Regions from separate parts of the Kineococcus mangrovi genome, predicted to be linked through region 2. Evidence: riboswitches for the same ligand, from Rfam matches in the RefSeq annotation. Region 2 holds a riboswitch; the other holds the start of a gene.
The links. A riboswitch is a leader RNA that binds a small molecule or an ion and turns the genes downstream of it on or off. The one in region 2 is predicted to bind cyclic di-AMP.

Region 1 (10,521 bases), on a different contig from region 2:
CCTGACGGTTCACCGGAGGGGCCCGGGCCGGCCGGTTGACTCGTGTAGATTCCGGTGTCGTCCATCGTCGCGTCCCCGGCTCGCAGGAGAGTCCCCGTGAAGATCGCTGTCATCGGCACCGGCCAGTTCGCCCGCAGCTTCATCGCCCTGTGGCAGCTGCACCCCGACGTGGAGGAGGTGTGGGTCACCGACCTCGTGCCCGAACGCGCCCGGCAGCACGTGGAGTCCCACGGCCTCGCCGGGGCCTTCGACAGCTTCGAGGACGCGCTGGCCTCCGACGTGGACGCCGTCGCGATCATGACCCAGCGCTGGTCGCACGGCCCCCTGGTGCTGCAGGCGCTCGAGGCCGGCAAGCACGTCTACTCCGCCGTGCCGATGGCGAGCGCCGTCGACGAGGTCGAGGCGATCGTGGCGAAGGTCCGCGAGAGCGGGCTCGTCTACATGATGGGCGAGACCAGCTACTACAACCCCGCGACCGTCTGGGCCCGCGAGCACATCGCCGCCGGGGAGTTCGGCCGGGTGTTCTACGGCGAGGGCGACTACGTCCACGACATGGACAACGGGTTCTACGCCGCCTACCGGTACAGCGGCGGGGAGGACTGGAAGGCGACGGCCAGCTACCCGCCCATGCTCTACCCGACCCACGCCATCGGCGGGGTGCTGGGCGCCTGGCCGACGCACGTCGTCAGCGTCAGCTGCACCGGCATCAGCGACACCCGCGGCGACGGGGTGTTCGACAAGGCCGTCTCCCGCTGGGACAACGACTTCTCCAACATGTCCGCGCTGTTCGAGCTCGCCGACGGCGGGGTCGTGCGGACCAACGAGTTCCGCCGGGTCGGCTACTGGAGCGGGCCGGAGTCGCGGTTCCGCTTCTACGGCACCGAGCAGGTGATGGAGCAGTCCGTCACCAGCACCGTCGTCACGGTCAAGACCGAGGGCGAGGACTACCGCAAGGGCGCGACCCTGGACATCACCGACGAGCTGCGCGCCGGTGAGCACGGCGACGTCTCCGAGGACCTGGCCGACATCGACCCGGCGCTGCTGAGCAGCTTCCGCTCCGGCACCGCGAAGGTGCACGACCGCAGCCGGCTGCCGGTGGAGTTCGAGGGGGCCCCGAACGGGCACGAGGGGGCGCACCACTTCCTGGCCGACGACTTCGTCGTCGCGGTGCGCGACCGCGTCCTCCCGCCGGTCAACGCCTGGGTCGCGGCCCGGTTCACCCTCCCGGGCATCGTCGCCGACGAGTCGGCCCGCCGGGGTGGGGTGCGGCTGCCCGTCCCGGACCTCGGCGACCCGGCCTGAGGAGCGCACCCACCCGGGCGGGCGCCCGGGTGGGTGGGGCGTCCTCAGCCCTTGACGCGGGCGTAGTCGTCGAGGGCGACGCGCCGCTCGTGGGCGTGGTCGACGATCCGCTCGGGGTAGCCGTGCTCGTACCCGTCCTCGACCTCCCACGGCGTGTGGACCGCCCCGCCCGGCACGTGCCGCAGCTCGGGCACGTACCGGCGCACGTAGTCGCCCTGCGGGTCGAACTTGCGCCCCTGCGTCACGGGGTTGAACACGCGGAAGAACGGGGAGGCGTCGGTGCCGGAGCCGGCGACCCACTGCCACCCGTGGTTGTTGCTGGCCAGGTCGCCGTCGCGCAGCCAGCGCAGGAACTCCCGCGCCCCGTGGCGCCACTCCACGTGCAGGTCCTTGACGAGGAAGCTCGCCACGATCATCCGGACGCGGTTGTGCACCCACCCGACCGAGCGCAGCTGCCGCATCCCGGCGTCGACGACCGGGTACCCCGTGCGCCCCTGCGCCCACGCGGTGAAGGCCTCGCCGGGGTCGTCGTAGCGCAGGCCGGCGAGCTGCGGCTTGTAGTACTCCCGCGCGCTGTCGGGCCGGTTCCACAGGACGTCGGCGTAGAAGTCGCGCCAGCACAGCTCGGTCCGGTACGTCTGCGCCCCGTCGGACCGCTTTCGGCGCAGGTCGGCCAGCAGCGTCCGCGGGTGCAGCTCGCCCCACTTCAGGGCGTGCGAGAGCTGGGAGGTGCCGTCGTGGTCGGGGCGCTCGCGCTCGTGGCCGTAGTCGGCCAGGCCGTGCTCGAGGAACTCGTGCCACCGGTCGTGGGCGGCCTCCTCGCCCGCCTCCGGCAGCGTGAGGTCGCCCAGGTCGGGCTCGCCGGGCCAGTGCCGGCCGTCGACGCCCTCGCCGTCGCGGATCCAGCGGACGTCGTCGGGCAGCTGCGCCGGTGCGGGCCAGCCGTGCTCGGCCCAGGCGCGGGAGAAGGGCGTGAAGACCTGGAACGGCTTGCCGGAGCCGTTGAGGATCGTGCCCGGCCCGACGGCGTAGGGGGTCCCGGTGCGCACGAGCTCGCGCTCGTCGTCGGCCAGGGCGGAGGCGACGTCGTCGTCGCGCCGCCGGCCGTAGGGGCCGGCGTCGGCGCTGGCGTGGACCCGGCCGGCACCGACCCGGCGCGCGACCCGGCGGACGACCTCGGCGGGGTCCCCGCGCTCGACGACGAGGCGGCCCCCGAGGTCGGCGTCCAGGGCGCGCAGCGACCGCAGCAGGTAGGCGCGGCGGACGTCGCCGGAGGGCCCCCACAGGGCCGGGTCGAGCACGAAGAGCGGCAGCACCTCCCCGTCGCGGGCGGCCGCCAGCAGCGCGGGGTGGTCGTGCAGGCGCAGGTCCCGCCGGAACCACAGGACGCTGGTGCTCTCGCGGGAACTCGCCGGGGCCGCCACGGGCGCCGACGCTAGCCGTGGCGGGGCGGGACCGCTATCGGGGCGCGCGGGCAGGTCCGCCGGCCGGGCGCGACCCGCGGGCGGTGCGGACAGGGGTGCGACCACCGGTGCCGATACCGGATGATGACCCGGTGAGCGATCTCATCGACACCACCGAGATGTACCTCAAGACGGTCTTCGAACTGGAAGAGGAAGGCCTCGTGCCGATGCGCGCTCGCATCGCCGAGCGGCTGCACCACTCCGGACCCACCGTGTCCCAGACCGTGGCCCGCATGGAGCGCGACGGACTGCTGCACGTCGGCACCGACCGCCGCCTGCAGCTGACCGAGGCGGGCAACGCCAAGGCCATGCGCGTCATGCGCAAGCACCGGCTGACCGAGCGGTTGCTCACCGACGTCATCGGCCTGGAGTGGAGCCTGGTCCACGAGGAGGCCTGCCGCTGGGAGCACGTGGTGTCCGAGGAGGTCGAGAAGCGGCTCGTCGCGATCCTGGACCACCCGCACTTCGACCCCTACGGCAACCCGATCCCGGGCCTGCAGGAGCTGGGCGAGGGGGAGGTCTCCGAGGGGTTCCGCGTCGGGGTCAAGCCGCTGACGTCCCCCGACGTCGAGGGTCGCGCGGTCGTCGTCCGCCGCCTCGGCGAGCCCCTCCAGACCGACGTGCCGCTCCTGGCCAAGTTCAAGGACGCCGGTCTCGTGCCCGGGGTGGAGGTCGTGGCCAAGTCCTCCGGCACCGGGGTCGAGGTCACCGTCGGTGGCGCCGTGGTCGATCTCACACCCGCCGAGGCGGGCCACATCTTCGTCGCCGTCGGCTGAGCCCGGCCCCGGCGGCGCCGCGTCCCCCGCCGCACGTCCCGGGGCGTCCGGCGACCGGGGACCACCCGGGCGGTCCCCGGTGCAGGGCGTTGCGGCGCAGGCCGTCGCGCTCGGTGTGGCGACGTCACTCCTCCCGTGGTCACGCAGATCGGCGTTCAGTGCGCCTTCGTGACTCACCGTCACCTGATGATCGACGGGACGTCACCAGCTCGGCACCTGCTCGTCACCGGGCCGTGACATCGCCGTCGTGGACGGGTTATGGTCCACCCGCATCCCCGACCACGTGCGTGGATGCCCTCCCGCGGACGCCGAGCCCTGCCACCGCGACGAGGTCCCCCGAGACATCACATGGCAGGGGTGGGGGAACCAAGTTCTCCGGGCCAGGCCCGACCAGCAGGTCGGCCGAGCCCTAGGGGTGAAGCCGGTGCGAACCGGCCGGGCTACTCCCTGCCCGAACCCGACAGCTCACCTCGCAGGCGTCGGAGAGGCCCACACCTTGACGACTCGCGTCCAGGCGCGCCACCGCGCTGCCGTCCGCCCCCTCACGCCCCTGACCGACCTGTCGGGCAGCCTCGCCCGCACCGCCGGCGGGGCCGCCCGCACCGGCGCCGTCGCCGCCGCTGCCGGTGGCCTGCTCGCCGCGGTCGCCCTCCCCGCCAGCGCGGCCCCGGCCGCCGCTCCCGCCGCGGTCGGCGCGAGCACCGCCTCCGCCGTCCCGGCCGCCTTCGGCGCCACGGCGCCCGGGGTCGTCTCCGCCCCGGCCACCGCCACCACGCTGGCCACCACCGCCACCTTCGCGGCGGCTCCGGCCCCGGCCCCGGTGGTCGTGGCCCCGGTCCTCGAGCGCGGCACCCGCACCGCCGGCCCCGCCCCGGCCATCGCCTCCAGCGTCGCCGAGAGCGCTGTCGCCCTGGCCCGCCCCGCCGCCGTCGAGGTCGCCGCCCCCGCTCCGGCCCCCGCGCCGGAGCCGGCTCCCGCCCCGGTCCCGCTGGGTCAGCAGATCCTGTCCATCGCCGACGACTACGCCGGTGCGCCCTACGTCTACGGCGGCACCACGCCGTCCGGCTTCGACTGCTCGGGCTACACCAGCTACGTGTACCGCCAGGTCGGCGTGGACATCCCGCGCACCGCCAACGCCCAGAAGCAGGCCGCCGCGGGCATCTCCCGCGGCGACGCCGTCCCCGGCGACCTGGTGTTCTTCTCGAACTCCGGCGGCCGGGCGTACCACGTCGGCATCTACGCCGGCGACAACATGATGTGGGACGCCCCCCGGGCCGGGAAGCCCGTCCAGCTCCGCGCCATCTGGAGCAGCGCCGTGACCTTCGGCCGGCTGGCCCCCACCGTCTGAGCCGGGCCCCGTCCAGGAGGCGTGCACCGCGACGCGGTGCACGCCTCCTGCGCGTCCGGGCCGGTGCCGGCGAGGACCCGCACGGGCGTTCACGGGAAAGTTGCTGACTCTTCCACCACCGCGACGTACGCTGCCGTCAACGACGACGGGTAGCAGCACCGACTCACGGGGAGGGCCGATGACGACACCTCGCACGCACGCCGTCCCCGGCCGCACCGCGGGAGCCGGGACCGCGGTACCGCACGGGCCCACCGGGCAGCACGTCGTGGGGCACCACCACGTGCACCACCACCATGCGGCCGTCGTCGCTCTCAGAGGCGCCTCCCCCGTCGGGGACGGCGCCTCTCGTCGTCTCAGGAGGTGGATGTGCGCACGCTCGTGCTGAACGCCGGCTACGAACCGCTCGCGGTCGTGTCCTTCCGGCGGGCCCTGGTCCTGGTGCTGGCGGGGAAGGCGTCGGTCGTCCTCGCCGACGCCGATCCCGTCGTCGGTGCGACGGTGAGCCTGGAACGCCCGTCCGTCATCCTCCTGACCCGGTACGTCCGGGTGCCGCGCGGGCAGGTCGTGCCGGTGAGCCGGCGCGGGGTCCTGCGCCGGGACCACCAGCGCTGCGCCTACTGCCGCGGGCACGCCGCGACCGTCGACCACGTGCTGCCGCGCAGCCGCCGGGGCCCGGACAGCTGGGAGAACCTCGTGGCGTGCTGCGTGCGCTGCAACAACGCCAAGGGTGACCGGACACCGGAGGAGATGGGCTGGCACCTGCCCTTCCGGCCCGGGCCCCCGCGCGGGGCGTCCTGGGCGGTGCGCGGCGCCGACCAGGCCGACCCGCGGTGGGACTCCTTCCTGGCCACGGCGGCCTGACGAGCGGGCGCCGGGGTCGTCAGTTGACGATCCCGGCGTCCGTCTCCCGCAGCACGATCAGCCGTTCCGTCCACTGCTGCACCGCCTCCGGCGTCAGCCGGGTCCCGCCGTGCACCTCGCGCACGACTCGCAGCGGGTCCGTGCTGCGGAACGAACGCGTGGGGTTGCCCGGGAACTTCCTGTCCGTGACGTTCGGGTCGTCCTCGAAGGGGCCGGTGGGCTCGACCTCGTAGACGTGCGGGTCGCCGCCCCCGAGCAGCACGGCCATCTCGGCCGCCAGGCCGGCCCCGTCGCGCAGCGCCGTGAAGCAGACGTGGTTCATGACGACCTCGGGACGGTAGTTCGACCGGCGCCCGGCCACGAGCAGGTCGCCGGGGGACACCGCGGCCCTCGTGCCGTGGAAGAAGGGGCCGGGTTCGTCCGGGAGGACCACCGGGTCAGCTCACGGCGCACCGGCCGGGCCGACGGTGCGGTCGTGCGTCGGCGCACCGCGGGACGGGCGGGTGGGTGGACCCCCGGCGCGTGGTGCTGCCGATGACGGATGATCCTCAGGCGGTCGATGCCCCGTGGCTGGTGCGCGCACGGGTCCGTCACGAGCCCGACCGCTCCTGCGCGGTGCTCGTCGGGGGGCCCGACGGAGAGGTGCAGGTGGGCAACACCCGCCAGACCGGTCGCATCGGGCAGGTGGCCCGTGAGGGTGCGGACCGCCTGTGGGGCCGTCCGGCGGGGAGCACCACGTGGGCGAACCTGGAGCTGTCGATGCCTCGTCCGCCGTGCGGGCGCGATGGGCAGTGGGTGCGCGTCGTGGCTGTCGGCGAGGACGCTCTGCCCGATGACCTGCTCGAGGTGGGGCAGGTGGGTCTGGCGTACTGGTTCGGTGCGGAGTGGGCGTGGATGGTCAGCGGCCCCGGCCTGGGGGGATCTCCCCGGGTGAGCACCTGGACTTCGAGACGTCGTGTCAGCCGGGCCGGGCGGGAGAGGCGCGGCGCGGCGCGGGAGCTCGCCGGTCCGGGGTTCCGTCCAGGACGTGGTCAGGCACCTCGTGGTCGAGGTCGACCCGCGTGGTGTGCCAGTCCTCGTCGCCGTGTTCGTCGCCCCGAGGGACGTACCCGCGTGTCACTGAGGTCGTCGGCAGTCGAGGAGACCGCACTCCGCGGGACGACCGCGAGGCCGGAACGGCGGTGCGGCTGGCCGCGGTACCGGCGCCGCCTCGTCCGCGACGAGAGTCAGGTCGTGGGGTGAGCCGTGGGTGTCCTCCGGACGTCGTCGGGGCGACCGCGACAGGACACCCACGGCTCACTCCACGTGGTGACACCGATGGGTGCGACACCGCGGTCGCCAGGACAGCCGGGGGAAGTGGTTCCGGTACCCCCGCACCGCGGCGCCGTCACCACCCGGCGAGAACGTCCCTTCACTCGTCGGGTGCCGGCGGGGCCGACCCGGCGGAGGCGTCCCGGGCCCGCAGCTCGGCCCGCAGCTGCCGCACCTCCCGGGCCAGGGCCTCCACGTCGGCGCGGGTCGCGGCGGCGCTCTCCTGCTGACCGTCGCTGACCCGGTCGATCAGCCACGACGCCAGCGACGCGGTCACGATCCCCAGCAGGGCGATGCCGGCCAGCATCAACCCGACGGCGACCAGGCGCCCCGTGCTGGTGACGGGGTGGAAGTCGCCGTAGCCGACGGTCGTGATCGTGGTCACGACCCACCAGGAGGCGTCGGCGAAGGTGGTGATGTTCGCCCCCGGGGCGCCGCGCTCGGCGTCCAGGACGGCCAGGGCTGCGCAGAAGCCCACCAGGACGGTGGCCGACCCCACGTACAGGCCGACCCGCCCCCGCAGGGACGCGCCGCTGCTGCGGTTCAGGATCCGCAGGACCGTCAGCACCCGCAGCAACCGCAGCGGCCCGAGGGCCGGCAGGACCAGCAGCGCCAGGTCGAGGGGGTGGGTCCACGCGAAGCGCAGCCGGTGCGGGGCCCGGAAGAGCCGCCACGCGTAGTCGACCCCGAACAGCACCCAGACCGCGACCGAGACCAGCGCGCAGGCCGTGCGCGCGGCCGGCGGCAGGCCCGGCGCCAGGACGGGCAGGGCGTAGGCGACCAGCCAGAGCGCCGCGGCCACCACGAGGACGTGGCCGGGCAGTTCGGCGTCCCCGGGGCGGGACCCCCGGTCGGCGGTGAGGGCGTCGGGCTGGGGCACGGTGGCGCCTCCGGTGGTGCTCGCAGCGGCTGGGGGGACAGTAGCCCGTCGGTGGCCCGAAAACGGCGGGCCCCCGGGACGGTGCCCTCGCTAGCGTCCTGGACCAGCGCCACCGTCGCCCGCGGCGGCCACCGCGACGTGCCCCGCCCGAGAGGAACCACCCCGTGCCCGCGCCCACCCCGTCCTGGCGACGTCTGGCCGGCCGGCCGGCGACCCTCTCGGCGGTGCTGGGGGTCGCGGCCGCCGTCGCGGAGACGTTCAGCACGGTCGTCACGGGGCGGCTCGCGGCGGGACCGGCCGCGGGGCTGCTCGTCGTGCTCGGCGTCCTCGTCCTGACCGCGAGCGCCGGTGACACCCTCGGCCGGCTCTGCCTGGCCACCGCCGTCGGCCGCGCGGAGGGCGGTCTGCGGGCCGACCTGCTGGCCGCGGCGTTCGCCCAGCCCGTCCCGGCGCTGGGGGAGCAGGCCGTCGGGGAGGTCATCGACCGCGTCGACGACGACCCGCGCCAGCTGGCCCGGCTGGTCCGGGAGGCGTTGTGGGACCTGTGGCGCGGCGGCGTCCGCATCCTGCTGGGCTGGGTGGTCGCCGGGCTCGTCTGGTGGCCCGCGTGGATCGTGTTCCCCCTCGTCGCCGTCGTCGTCTGGTGCTGCGTGCGCCGCCTGACCGCCGTCCTGGTCGAGCGCAAGGTCGCCGAGGAGGTCGCCTGGACCGAGCACGCGGCCCAGCTCGAGGAGGCCGTGGCCGGGCGCGACGACATCCGCGCCAGCCTCGGCGCCCCGCACGTCGTGCGCCGCTACGCGGTCCTGGCGGCCGGGGTGCTGGACCGCGTCCGCGCCACCACCGAGGTCTCGGCGGTCGTGGCCCGCCGCACGATCCTGGTCCTGTCGCTGCTGTGCTCTGCGCTCGTCGTCGGCGGGGTGGTCCTCGTCGGCGACGGCCGGCTCGGCCTCGCCCAGCTCGTCACGGTGTTCCTGCTCTGCTCCGGGTTCGCCGGCGACCTGAACCAGATCGCCGAACGGCTGCCCGAGGTCCAGGCCGGTCTGGGTGCCCTGCAACGCATCCGGGCGTTGCTGGGCTCGCCGTCCGAACCCGTCGGCGGCCTGCGGGCACCCGAGGGGGGCCTCGGGCTCGAGTTCCGCGGCGTCGACTTCGCCCACCCGGGCGGTTTCGCGCTGCACGACGTCTCGTTCACGGTCCCCGCCGGGACGACGTGCGCCCTCGTGGGACGCAGCGGGTCGGGCAAGTCCACGCTCGCGGCCCTGCTGTCCCGCGCGCTGGAACCGGCGCCGGGGCAGGCCCACCTCGGCGGCCTCGACGTCACGGCCCTGGACCTGCAGGAGCTGCGGCGCTGCGTCGGCGTCGTCACCCAGCGCACGGAACTCATCGCCGGGACGCTGGCGGACAACATCACGCTGGGGGCCGACGTCGCCCCCGAGCGCGTCCGCTCGGCCGTGGAGTCCCTCGGACTGGGCGACTGGGTCGGGGGGCTGCCCGACGGTCTGCGGACCCGGCTCGGCCCCGGTGGCAGCACCCTGTCCGCCGGGGAGGAGCAGCTCGTCGCCTTCGCCCGCCTCCTCGTGCGCGACGTCCGCGTCGTCGTCCTCGACGAGGCGACCGCGCGGATGGACCCCGTCACCGAGCACCGCGTCACCGCGGCCGCCGGGCGGCTGCTCGCCGGCCGCACCGGTCTGCTCATCGCCCACCGCCTGTCCACGACCGCCCGGGCCGACCACGTCGCCGTCCTCGACGGCGGCCGGCTCGCCCAGCACGGCCCGCGCGCCGAGCTCGCCGCCACCCCCGGCCCCTTCGCGGACCTGCTGCGCGCCGGGGGTGGTGCGGAGCTCGACCCCGTCCACCACGCCGGCGAGGTCCTCTCCAGCCGGCCCCGCCGGCCCCGCCCCGAACCACCGGCGCAGCCGCGTCCCCGGCTCGTGCGGGCCGTGGCGACCGCGATCACCCGCCACCGGCGGTGGGGGCTGCTCGGTGCCGTCCTGTTCGCCCTGTGCTCGGTCCTCGGCACCTACGGCGCCGTCGCGGGCTGGCTGTGGGGCCTGGTCGTGCAGGGCCTGCAGACGGGCGCGCCGACCGCGCAGGTGTGGTGGCCGGCGGCCGGGCTCGTGACGAGCCTGGTCTGCGTGCCGTTCCTGCTGGCCGCGGCCCTGCGGGTGTACCCGCTGTGGTGGAACGCGGTCACCCTCGGCGCGCGCCTGGCGGTGCTGCGCGGGCAGACCCGCCAGCACCGCCTCGCCCGCGTCCCCGCCGGGGAGGTCACGGCCCGCAGCCTGGACTCCGAGCGGTTCGTCCTCTACGTCGACCGCTGCGTCGACCTCGTCATCGGCGCCTTCGTCGTCGCCGTCACCTCCCTCGTCGCCGGTGACCTCACCGCGGGCGCGGTCGTCGCCCTCGTCATGGCGGGCTCGGCGCTCGTCTCGGTCGGCGGGGCCCCGGTGGCCGGCCGCCGGGGCCGTGAGGCCGGGGACGCCCGCGCCGTCTTCGGCCGCGACCTCGGCTCGGCCGTCGACGCGGCCCGCACCGTCAAGCTCGCCGCGGCCGTGCCGGACGTCCTGCGGCACCTCGTCG
Region 2 (10,521 bases):
TGCCCCCCCACCGGCGCGGGGTCGGGCTGCTGGCCCAGGAGGCGCTGCTCTTCCCCCACCTCGACGTCGCCGCGAACGTCGCCTTCGGCCCGCGCAGCACCGGCGCGTCCAGGTCCCGGGCCCGCGCCCGCGCGAGCGAGGTCCTCACCGAGGTGGGGATGGCCGGGTTCGCGGACCGCCGTCCGCACCAGCTGTCCGGGGGGCAGGCGCAGCGCGTCGCGATCGCCCGCGCCCTGGCCGCCGACCCCCGCCTGCTGCTGCTGGACGAACCCCTCGCCGCGCTCGACGTGGCCGCCGCCCCCGAGGTGCGCCAGGTGCTGCGCCGGGTCCTCGGCCGCGGGGAGCGCTCGGCGGTGCTCGTCACCCACGAACCCCTCGACGCCCTCGCGCTCGCCGACCGGGCCGTCGTCGTCGAGGCCGGCCGCGTCGTGGAGGACGGGTCGGTGCAGCAGGTCCTCACGGCCCCGCGCAGCCGGTTCGCCGCCCAGCTGGCCGGTCTGGACCTGCTGCCCGGGGTGTTCACGACCGACGGCCTGCGCACCCCGGACGGTGGGCTGGTCGCCGGGCTGCCCGGCGACGGCCCCGCGGTGCCGGGACGCCCCGGGGTGGCCGTCTTCAGCCCGTCGGCCGTCGCCGTGCACGCCGCCGACCCCGGCGGCAGCCCGCGCAACCGCTGGGCCGCGACCGTCGTCGACGTCAGCCCGCGCGGGGAGGTGGTGCGCGTCCGCGCGCGCCTGGACGGGGTGCGCGGCCACGACGTCGCCGACGTCCTGGCCGACGTCACCGTCGGTGCCGCCGCCGAGCTCGACCTCGCGCCCGGGGCGGCCGTGCACCTCGCCGTCAAGGCCACCGCCGTCCGCCTGCACCCCACCATCGAGGGGGAACGGGTGCCGGTCCGGTAGACGTTCGGTGGACGCGGGTGTCCCCGACCGGCCCCTAGGTTCGGGCGGGTGCTCGCCCTCGACAACATCACCCGCCGCTTCGGGGAGCGTCTCGCCCTCGACGACGTCAGCCTGAGCGTCCCCGACGGGCGCATGGTCGGCTTCGTCGGCGCGAACGGGGCCGGGAAGACCACGACCATGCGCATCGCGCTCGGTGTCCTGGCCGCCGACTCCGGGACGGTCACGTTCCGCGGGAAGACGCCCGACCTCGCCACCCGCCGACGCTTCGGGTACATGCCCGAGGAACGCGGCCTGTACCCCAAGGGGCGGTTGCTCGAGCAGCTCGTGTTCCTCGCCCGGCTGCACGGCGTGGACCGCGCGGTGGCGACGCGCCGCGGTCAGGACCTCCTCGACCGCCTGGGGCTGGGGGACCGGGCCCGCGACAAGCTGGAGTCGCTGTCGCTGGGGAACCAGCAACGCGTCCAGGTCGCCGCCTCCCTCGTCCACGACCCCGAGCTGCTCGTCCTCGACGAGCCGTTCTCCGGCCTGGACCCCCTCGCCGTCGACGCGATGGCCGACCTGCTGCGGGAGAAGACCGCCGCGGGGGTCGGCGTCCTGTTCTCCAGCCACCAGCTGGACCTCGTCGACCGGTTGTGCGACGACCTCGTCGTCCTGCACGGCGGCCGTGTCGTCGCCTCGGGGGAACCCGAGAAGCTGCGCCGCGAGCGCGCCGGGTCCCGGTACGAGCTCGTCGCCGACGGCGATCTCGGCTGGCTCGCGGCCGTCCCCGGCGTCACGGTGCTCGAGCGGCGCCGGCACGGGCTCGTCCTGGAGCTGTCCGGTGCGCCCGACCTCGACCAGACCGTCCTCTCCGAGGCGGTCCGCCGCGGCCCGGTGCGCTCGTTCGCACCGATGCTGCCCTCGTTGTCCGAACTGTTCCAGGAGGTGTCCCGGTGAGGGGCCAGTGGTGGATCGTCGCCCAGCGCGAGATGACCGAGCGACTGCGGGACAAGGGCTTCATCATCTCCACGGTCCTGCTCTTCGTCATCGTCGCCGTCGCCGCGGTGCTGCCGGGTCTCATCTCGGGCGGGTCCGACGACTACGACGTGGCCGTGACCGCGCAGTCGCGCCCGTACGTGGAGACCGCCCAGTCGGGTGAGGACACCGGTGACCGCGTCGTCCTGCGCGACGAGCCCGACGCGGCCGCCGCCGAGCGCGCCGTCCGGGACGGCGACGTCGACGCGGCCGTGCTCGTCACCGGCACCGGGGTCGCGATCGTCGGGGACCGCGCCGTGTCGGACACCCTCTCCGGTGTCCTGGCCACCCGCGTCGTCGCGGCGCAGCGGGTCGCCGCGTTCGAGGAGCTCGGGGTCGGCGCCGACGACGTGCGGGCGGTCTTGTCGCTGCCGCCGCCGACCACGGTGCTGCTGGCCCCCGACGCGGTGGACCCGTTCACGGTCTACCTGCTCGGTCTGGTCTTCGCCGTCCTGTTCTTCCAGATCGTCCTCATCTTCGGCTACGCCATCGCGCAGAGCGTGGTGCAGGAGAAGCAGACCCGCGTCATCGAGCTCCTGGTGACCACCGTCCCGGTCCGCCAGCTGCTCATCGGCAAGATCCTCGGCAACGGCATCCTGGCCTTCGGGCAGATCCTCGTGCTCGTCGTGGCGGGGATCCTCGCGCTGCGGTTCGCCCAGCCCGAACTGCTGGAGTCGATCCCCGCGATCCCGACGGCCGCCGCCTGGTTCCTCGTGTTCTTCCTGTTCGGGTTCGCGATGCTGTCGTGCCTGTGGGCGGCGGCCGGGGCGATGGCCAGCCGGCTGGAGGACCTGCAGTCCACCGCCACCCCGGTGCAGATGTTCGTCATGCTGCCGTTCTTCGCCTCGTTCGCGGTCAACGAGCCGGGGACGCTGCAGACGGTCCTGTCCTACGTCCCCCTGTCCTCACCGATGGTCATGCCCAAGCGGGTCGTCCAGGGCGACCTCCCCGTCTGGGAACCCCTGCTGTCCCTCGGCGTCATCGCGGTGACGGCCGTGCTGTTCGTGACCGTCGCGCGCCGGCTGTACGAGAACAGCCTCCTGCAGACGGGACGGTCCCTCGGGCTGAAGTCCGCGTGGCGGAAGGCCGCCTGAGACCTGGCAGGATCACCGGGTGCCGGACGAGCGGGTCGAGCAGGTCGAGCAGCGGGTCGTCGGTGTCGGTCCCTGGGAGGGGCCCTGGCCCGACGACCCGAGGTTCGACCCGGCGCTGCTCGCCGAGGGCGACCGTCGCAACGTCGTCGACGGATACCGGTACTGGTCGAACGCGGCGATCGTCGCCGACCTCGACACCCGCCGGCACCCGCTGCACGTGGCGGTGGAGAACTGGCAGCACGACGCCAACATCGGCTCGGTCGTGCGGACGGCGAACGCCGTCAACGCCGCGGGCGCCCACGTCGTCGGCCACCGCCGGTGGAACCGGCGCGGCGCGATGGTCACCGACCGGTACCTGTCGGTCCACCACCACGAGGACGTGGCGGCGCTGGCCGCGTGGGCCGCGGAGCGGGGGCTGCCCGTCGTCGGGATCGACAACGTCGAGGGGTCGGTCCCGCTGGAGACCTACGACCTGCCGCGCGAGTGCGTGCTGCTCTTCGGGCAGGAGGGCCCCGGGCTGACCGGGGAGGCCGTGGCGCACTGCGTCGACGTCCTGGCCATCGCGCAGTTCGGGTCGACCCGCTCCATCAACGTGGGGGCCGCCGCGGCGGTGGCGATGCACGCCTGGGTGCGGCGGCACGTGTTCGGGCAGCGGCCCTAGCGCGAGGCCCCCGGTCCGCCGCCGGACGACGAACGCCCCGGGCCGGCCGGGGCCGGACCCGGGGCGGGTCGCACGTCGCGCGGGCCGGCAGGCCCCGGGTCGTCAGGGCAGGACGAGCACCTGACCGACGACGATGTGCGCGGGGTTGTCCCCGATGGCGGCGCGGTTGGCGTTCCACACGGCCACGTAACCGCCGGCGACACCGTTGTTGACGGCGATCCGGTACAGCGTGTCGCCGGGGGCGACGACGTGGGTGCGAACACCGGCGGGTGCGGCCTCGGCGGCCGGAGCGGGGGCGGGCTCAGGAGCAGGAGCAGGAGCAGGAGCAGGAGCAGGCGCCGGAGCCGGCGCGGGCGCCGGGTGCAGCAGCGCGGCCTCCATGCCGGCCGGGTCGGCCGCACCCCGCAGGCCGAGCTTGCGGGAGCAGGACGGCCACGCGCGCCAGCCCTGCTTGGCCAGGACGCGCTCGGCGACGACGATCTGCTGCTCGCGGGAGGCGAGGTCGGCGCGCGGGGCGAACTGCCCGCCACCGAAGCCGGTCCACGTGCGGGCGCTGAACTGGACGCCGCCGTAGTAGCCGTTGCCGGTGTTGATGTGCCAGTTGCCGCTGGACTCGCACTGCGCGAGGCGGTCCCACTCCTGCACGGGAGCGGCCGAGGCGCTGGAGACCGGGGCGAGCAGCGCAGCGCCGGCGGCACCGGCGGCCGCGGTCGCGAGCAGGCCACGACGGACGAGCTTGGTGTTGCCGGGCGCGCGGTGGCGCGCGGGGGCGCGACGGATCGCAGACATGTGACCTCCAACGCCTGCGAGGTCAGCTGTCGGGTTCGGGTCGAAGGTGGTTTGACCCGGCCGCGCGGGCGCGGCTTCACCCCGAGGACTCCCGCCGGAGCGGTCGTCCGAGGAACGTGTGGGTCCCCCGCTCCTGCCCACGGGCTCTGCTTCCGGCGCGGTGGGCAGGACTCGGCGTTCCGCGGCCGTGTCCCCGGGGAACCCCGGGAACGTCCTGACGGTAACAAGTCAGCCGCCCGCCGTACACCGTCCCGCGACCCCGTCGTGACCCCGGGCCGCGGCGGCGAGCGGCGCGGGCACCCCCCGCGTGACGCAGATCACGCGAGCGGGCCCCGGGTCAGCTGTTCGCGAGCAGCTTCGCGACGGCTTCCTCGATGCGCGTCGTGAACTCCCCGGCCTTCTCGCCCTCACGACCGTGCAGGGGTTCGCCGAAGGTGACGTGGATCGGCGGTCGCCCCTTGACGGGCCAGTTCTTCTTCGGCGGCATGGCGTCGAAGGTGCCGCGCAGCGCGATGGGCACGACCGGCACCCCCGCGTCGAGGGCCAGGTACGCGGCCCCCTTCTTGAACGGGCGCATCTCGCCGGTGTAGCTGCGCCCGCCCTCGGCGAAGATCACCAGGCTCCAGCCGTCGGCCAGCAGCTGCGCCGACGGGTTCTGCCCGCGGCCCCCGCGACGTTCCAGCGGGTAGGTGCCGATGACCAGGCCCGACGGGGCCGCCCGCCACCAGACGTCGAAGAAGTAGTCGGCCGCGGCCGCGATGGCCACGCGCCGGCGGCGGCGGGGTCCGAGCGCCTCGAGGATGACGGGCGCGTCGAGGTGGGAGGAGTGGTTGGCGACGAGGACGGCCGCGGTCCCCAGCCGGTCCAGCGCCTCGACGTCGTGGACGTGGAGGCGCACCTGGGACTTCATGAGCGGGGTCATGAGCACCCGCTGCAGGGTGGCGCGGACGGTCGTCGCCGGCGCCGAGCGCACCCAGTCGTTGCGGTGGACGGCGCGCCCGCCCTCACCGGGTTCGGACGGGCCGGTGGAGCGCTTGCGCAGCGACGGCAGTGCGCGCACGATCCGGGTCGGTCGCGGGATCCCCATCAGCCTCGCCATCCTTCGGTCCTCGACACACCGGCGGTCACTGGCGGTGCGGAGTTCACAGGAGGCATCCTGCCACGGCCCCCGCCGCCGGGTCGGGCGCCACCACCGGCCCGACCGGTACCGCGCCGCTCAGTCCGTGCCGGCCAGCACCTGCTGCGGCACCCGCAACCGGCGGGTCGGGGAGGAGGCCGCCCAGTCGGCCACCGGCCAGCGCGAGGCGCGCGCCACCCGGAACAGTGGCACGTCGGGGGAGACGGCCGTCGGGTTGCCGACGGTCTTGAGCAGCGGCAGGTCGACGTGGGAGTCGGCGTAGGCGTAGCTCGCGGCCAGGTTCGCGCCCTCGACCTCGGCGTAGCGGCGCAACCACGCCGCGCGCGCCTCGCCCACCAGCGGCGGGGAGGTCAGGAAGCCGCTGGCGCGGCGGCGGCCGTCCGCGGTGGTCTCGTCGAGCTCGGTGCACACGACCTCGTCGAACAGACCCTCCAGCGGCCGGGTCACCTGCCGGACGTCCCCGGTCATGAGGATCGTGCGGTGGCCGGCGTCGCGGTGGGCCTGGATGCGCCGCAGCGCGTCCGAGGAGACCTGCTGCAGGAACGACGGCGCGAAGACGTCGTCGACGTAGGCCTCCAGGGCGTCGAGGTCGACGCCGGCGTACCCGCGGAACAGCGAGCGCAGGAAGCTGCCGCGGTCCCGGCGCTCGGCGGCGATCCACCCCGGCAGGTGCCGCATGATCCGGCCGAACTCGGCGATGCGGGCGGGAGCGTCCAGGGACGACAGCCGCAGCGTCAGGTAGGTGTCCACGACGGTGCCCGGCAGCAGGGTCCCGGCCAGGTCGAAGACGGCGACGACCGGGGCCGCGCCCTCGGTGGCCGGGCGCAGCTCGCGCGGGCCGCTCGCGGCGGCCTGGGTGCGGCGCCGGCGGATCTCGTCGTACTTGCGCATCTGCGCGGTCACGCTCGGGCAGTGCGACTGGAGCCAGTAGTGGTCCCAGTCGACCTCGGAGGTGTCGAAGCCCCACGTCTCGACGTCGGCCGGGTCCAGGGACCGGTGCAGCGCGAGGGTCCGGTCGTCGACGAAGCGCAGCTCGGCCTCGGTGTACGCCTTGTACAGGTCCATGTACCGGCGGGCGAACTCGATCTGGCGCTGGGCCTTGTCGAGCGTGCGCGAGACCTCGCGCACCTTGGCCGACCGCGGCGCCAGGGCCAGCACGCGGTTGCCGGCACCGGTCAGCAGCTCCCCGGCGCGCACCTTGCGCTCCACCGCCCGGCCGCCGGGGAAGTCCCACGTCGGCATGACGGCCGGGGAGGTGTCGAACGGGTGCTCGGTGAAGTAGGCGCGGATGTACTCGTAGATGTGCCGGAACGTCAGCGGGTTCCGGGCGCCGGAGGTGACGTGGTAGTACGCCGGCTGCGACAGCGGCGGCGGCGTGGCGGAGGCCTTGAGGATCGCGTTGACGACGTGGTCGATCGGCACCACGTCCAGGACGGAGTCCGGGGCGGCCGGGAACTCGGTGAGCTCACCGCGGCCGTAGGCCAGGATGATCGGCTCGGCCATCTTGAAACCCTCGATCCACCCCGGGTGCGGGTGCTTGACCGCGGACTCCACGATGCTCGGGCGCAGGATCGTCGTCGGGACCACGGGTGCGGCGATCTCCTCGACCAGCCGCTCACCCATGGCCTTGGTGAACGTGTAGCAGTCCGTCCAGCCCAGCGTCCGGGCGCGCTCCTTGCCCGCCGCCTTCTGCTGCGCGCTGACCCACGCGACGCGGCGCTCCTCGGCCCCGGCGGCCACGCTCAGCGGACCCGCCCGCCCGTGGTCGCGCTCGGCGGCGCGCAGGAAGCCCTTCAGCCGGCCCTCGAGCCGGGAGTCCTCCTCGATCCGCGCGGCCAGCCGCAGCCCCGAGGCGGTCTCGGTGCGCCAGTCGACCTGGTGCTCCACGGCCCGCTCGGGCACGGCGCCGCGGCGACGGCCGCCGACGTAGGCGGTGGAGACGTGGACGTAGTGGACCGCGCGCCCACCGCGCTCACCGGCCTCCAGCGTGCGCTCGACGAGGGCGCGGGTGCCCGTGACGTTCGTGGTGAAGGCGTCCTGGATGAGCGGGTCGAACGAGACGTCCCCCGCGCAGTGCACGACGACGTCGATGTCGGTGGGCAGCTCGGGCACGTCCGACAGGTCGCCCTCGAGGGCCTCCACGCGCGTCTTCAGCAGGTCGTCGGCCTCACCCGCGGCGCGGAAGATCGGCTTGCGCAGCACCGAGCGCAGGCGGTCCTCGCCGCTCTGCCCGGGCTTGGGGCGCACCAGCGCCACGGCCGTCGTGCCCGGCAGGTCGACGAGCAGGCGCTGCAGCAGCGCCTCACCGATGAAGCCCGTCACCCCGGTCAGGAGGAACCGCTTGCCGTCGAGCTGCTCAGCCAATCGCACGCGGAGGATCCTGCCACGGATGCCGCCCCCCTCCGTCCGTCCGGCGGGCGCGCACGACCGGAGAACCGGACCGGGCCCCGGGTCGTTCCCCCGGTGGACCCCGTGCCGCCGACCCGAGGAGGAGCTGAGACGTCGTGCTCGACAGCTGGAGGTCGTCCCCCCGGGATCGAGGTGTGAGCGACGTGCGACGGCCGGTGAGGCACCCCCGGTACCGGGTGGCCGTCGTCGCGCACCCGCGCTCCGCCCCCGACCCCGCCCTCGTGCGCCTGCGCACCGGGGCGGCGCCCGCCGGCGCGGTCCCGGGGGTGGACGCGGTCCCCGTCGAGCGGCCGGGCCGGGCCGCGGTGCGCGAGCTCGACGGCCGACGCGTCCTCGTCGGCGGCTGAGCGCCGTGGTGGAGCTCTCGCGCGAGGAGTTCGAGGAGGCCGTCGCGGACGCGCTCGACCGCATCCCCGACGCCCTGGCCCGGGCGATGGACAACGTCGTCGTCCTCGTCGAGGACGACCCGCCGGAGGGTTTCGCGCAGGACCTCCTCGGGCTGTACGAGGGAACCCCGCTGACCGAGCGCGACGGGTGGTGGGCCGCGGGCGCCCTGCCCGACCGCATCACGGTCTTCCGCCGGCCGACGCTGGCGATCGCCCGCGACCGCGAGGAGGTGGTGGCCGAGGTCGGGATCACCGTGGTCCACGAGATCGCGCACCACTTCGGGATCGACGACGCCCGCCTGCACGAGCTGGGCTGGGCCTGACCCGCGGAATCAGGGGTCCGGCGCACGGGTTGTGGAACCCGTGAACATCGACCTGCTGAGCTTCGAGATGGCCCGCGACGCCTTCGACGAGCGCCGGTTCACCGACGCCGTCCGGTCGCTGGAACCCCTGGTCCGCCGTCACCCCGACGACCGCTCCCTGCGCGAACTGCTCGCCCGCAGCTACTTCGGTGCCGCGATGCTGACCAAGGCGGAGGAGCAGGCGCGGGACCTGGTGCGCCGCACCCCGTCCGACGCCTTCGCGCACCTGCTGCTCTCGCGCGCCCTGGAACGGCAGAGCCGGCACGACGAGGCCCGCGGCCACCGCGTGATGGCGCACGTCCTCGGCGCGGAGGTCTGACCCGGGGCTCAGACCAGGTCGACGAGGTCGCCGATCCCGTCGACGACCTGGAACGGCTGGAACGGGAACCGGCGGACCTGGTCGCGCCTGGTGGACCCGGTGAGGACGAGGAACGTCCGCAACCCGGCCTCGATCCCCGCGACGACGTCGGTGTCCATCCGGTCCCCGATCATCGCGGTCGTCTCCGAGTGCGCCTCGATCCGGTTCATCGCCGAGCGGAACATCATGGGGTTGGGTTTGCCGACGAAGTACGGCTCGGCCCCGGTGGCCCGCGTGATGAGCGCCGCCACGGACCCCGTCGCCGGCAGCGACCCCTCCTTGGAGGGGCCGGTGGCGTCGGGGTTCGTGGCGATGAACCGGGCACCGGCCTCGACGAGGCGGATCGCCTTGGTGATGGCCTCGAACGAGTACGTGCGGGTCTCCCCGAGGACGACGTAGTCGGGGTCGGTGTCCGTCATCGTGTAGCCCGCCTCGTAGAGGGCGGTCGTCAGACCCGACTCACCGATGACGTACGCCGAGCCCCCCGGCATCTGCCGGGCCAGGAAGTCGGCCGTCGCGAGCGCCGACGTCCAGATGTTCTGCTCGGGGACCTCGATGCCGCTGCGCGACAACCGGGCCGAGAGGTCGCGCGGGGTGAAGATCGAGTTGTTGGTCAGCACGAGGAACCGGCGGCTGGCGTCGGCCAGCCGCTGCAGGAACTCGGCCGCACCGGGCAGCGCGTGGTCTTCGTGGACGAGGACGCCGTCCATGTCGGTCAGCCAGCACTCGATGCCGTTCGCGTCGCTCATCTCGTTGCCCTCCACGCGTCCACCCTCGATCCCGTCGCCGTGCCCGTGGTCGTGCTCAGTCGGTCAGGCCCGCCAGGACGGCCGCCGACCCGGACAGCCCGAGCCGGGTCGCCCCGGCGTCCAGCAGCGCCAGCGCCAGTTCGGTCGTCCGGATCCCGCCGCTGGCCTTGATGCCCAGCCGCCCGCCGACCGCGGCGTGCATGACCTCGACGGCGTGCACCGTCGCCCCGCCGGTCGGGTGGAAACCCGTGGACGTCTTGACGAAGTCCGCGCCCGCGTCCTCGGCCGCCCGGCAGACCGCGGTGAGGACGTCGTCGGGCAGGGCCGCGGACTCGACGATGACCTTGAGCACCGTCGGGGCGGGCGCGGCGGTCCGCACGGCCGCGACGTCGTCGCGCACGGCGTCCACGTCCCCGGCCAGGGCCGCGCCGACGTCGATGACCACGTCCACCTCGTCGGCACCGGCCTGCACGGCGGCGGCGGCCTCGGCCGCCTTCACGGCGCTGGTGTGCTTGCCCGACGGGAACCCGCACACGGTCGCGACGACGAGGTCACCGGTGTCGGCCAGCGGCAGCATCGTGGGGGACACGCACACGGCGAGGACACCGAGCTCGCGGGCCTCGGCGACGAGGGCGGCGGCGTCGGCGGGGGTCGCCTCC

Region 1: linked by a shared signal. The riboswitch ahead of AB2L28_RS06685 (C40 family peptidase) and the one ahead of AB2L28_RS05725 (transglycosylase family protein) in region 2 are both predicted to bind cyclic di-AMP.

Annotation. Positions count from the first base shown of each region.
Region 1 covers NZ_JBGGTQ010000003.1:115,238-125,758, forward strand. Annotated here, with positions in the region: gene AB2L28_RS06665 (MFS transporter) at 1-5, shown strand, start outside; gene AB2L28_RS06670 (Gfo/Idh/MocA family protein) at 97-1,302, shown strand; gene AB2L28_RS06675 (cryptochrome/photolyase family protein) at 1,347-2,726, opposite strand; gene AB2L28_RS06680 (iron-dependent transcriptional repressor DtxR) at 2,858-3,541, shown strand; cyclic di-AMP (ydaO/yuaA leader) riboswitch at 3,866-4,035, shown strand; gene AB2L28_RS06685 (C40 family peptidase) at 4,038-4,889, shown strand; gene AB2L28_RS06690 (HNH endonuclease) at 5,256-5,750, shown strand; gene AB2L28_RS06695 (NAD(+)--rifampin ADP-ribosyltransferase) at 5,770-6,183, opposite strand; gene AB2L28_RS06700 (potassium channel family protein) at 7,162-7,941, opposite strand; partial or broken gene AB2L28_RS06705 (ATP-binding cassette domain-containing protein) at 8,256-9,500, shown strand.
Region 2 covers NZ_JBGGTQ010000002.1:545,198-555,718, reverse strand. Annotated here, with positions in the region: gene AB2L28_RS05745 (sulfate/molybdate ABC transporter ATP-binding protein) at 1-902, shown strand, start outside; gene AB2L28_RS05740 (ABC transporter ATP-binding protein) at 951-1,838, shown strand; gene AB2L28_RS05735 (ABC transporter permease) at 1,835-3,010, shown strand; gene AB2L28_RS05730 (TrmH family RNA methyltransferase) at 3,030-3,671, shown strand; gene AB2L28_RS05725 (transglycosylase family protein) at 3,774-4,460, opposite strand; cyclic di-AMP (ydaO/yuaA leader) riboswitch at 4,457-4,628, opposite strand; gene AB2L28_RS05720 (lysophospholipid acyltransferase family protein) at 4,798-5,559, opposite strand; gene AB2L28_RS05715 (SDR family oxidoreductase) at 5,677-7,968, opposite strand; gene AB2L28_RS05710 (hypothetical protein) at 8,163-8,354, shown strand; gene AB2L28_RS05705 (metallopeptidase family protein) at 8,360-8,716, shown strand; gene AB2L28_RS05700 (tetratricopeptide repeat protein) at 8,757-9,074, shown strand; gene AB2L28_RS05695 (HAD-IIA family hydrolase) at 9,083-9,862, opposite strand; gene deoC (deoxyribose-phosphate aldolase) at 9,918-10,521, opposite strand, start outside.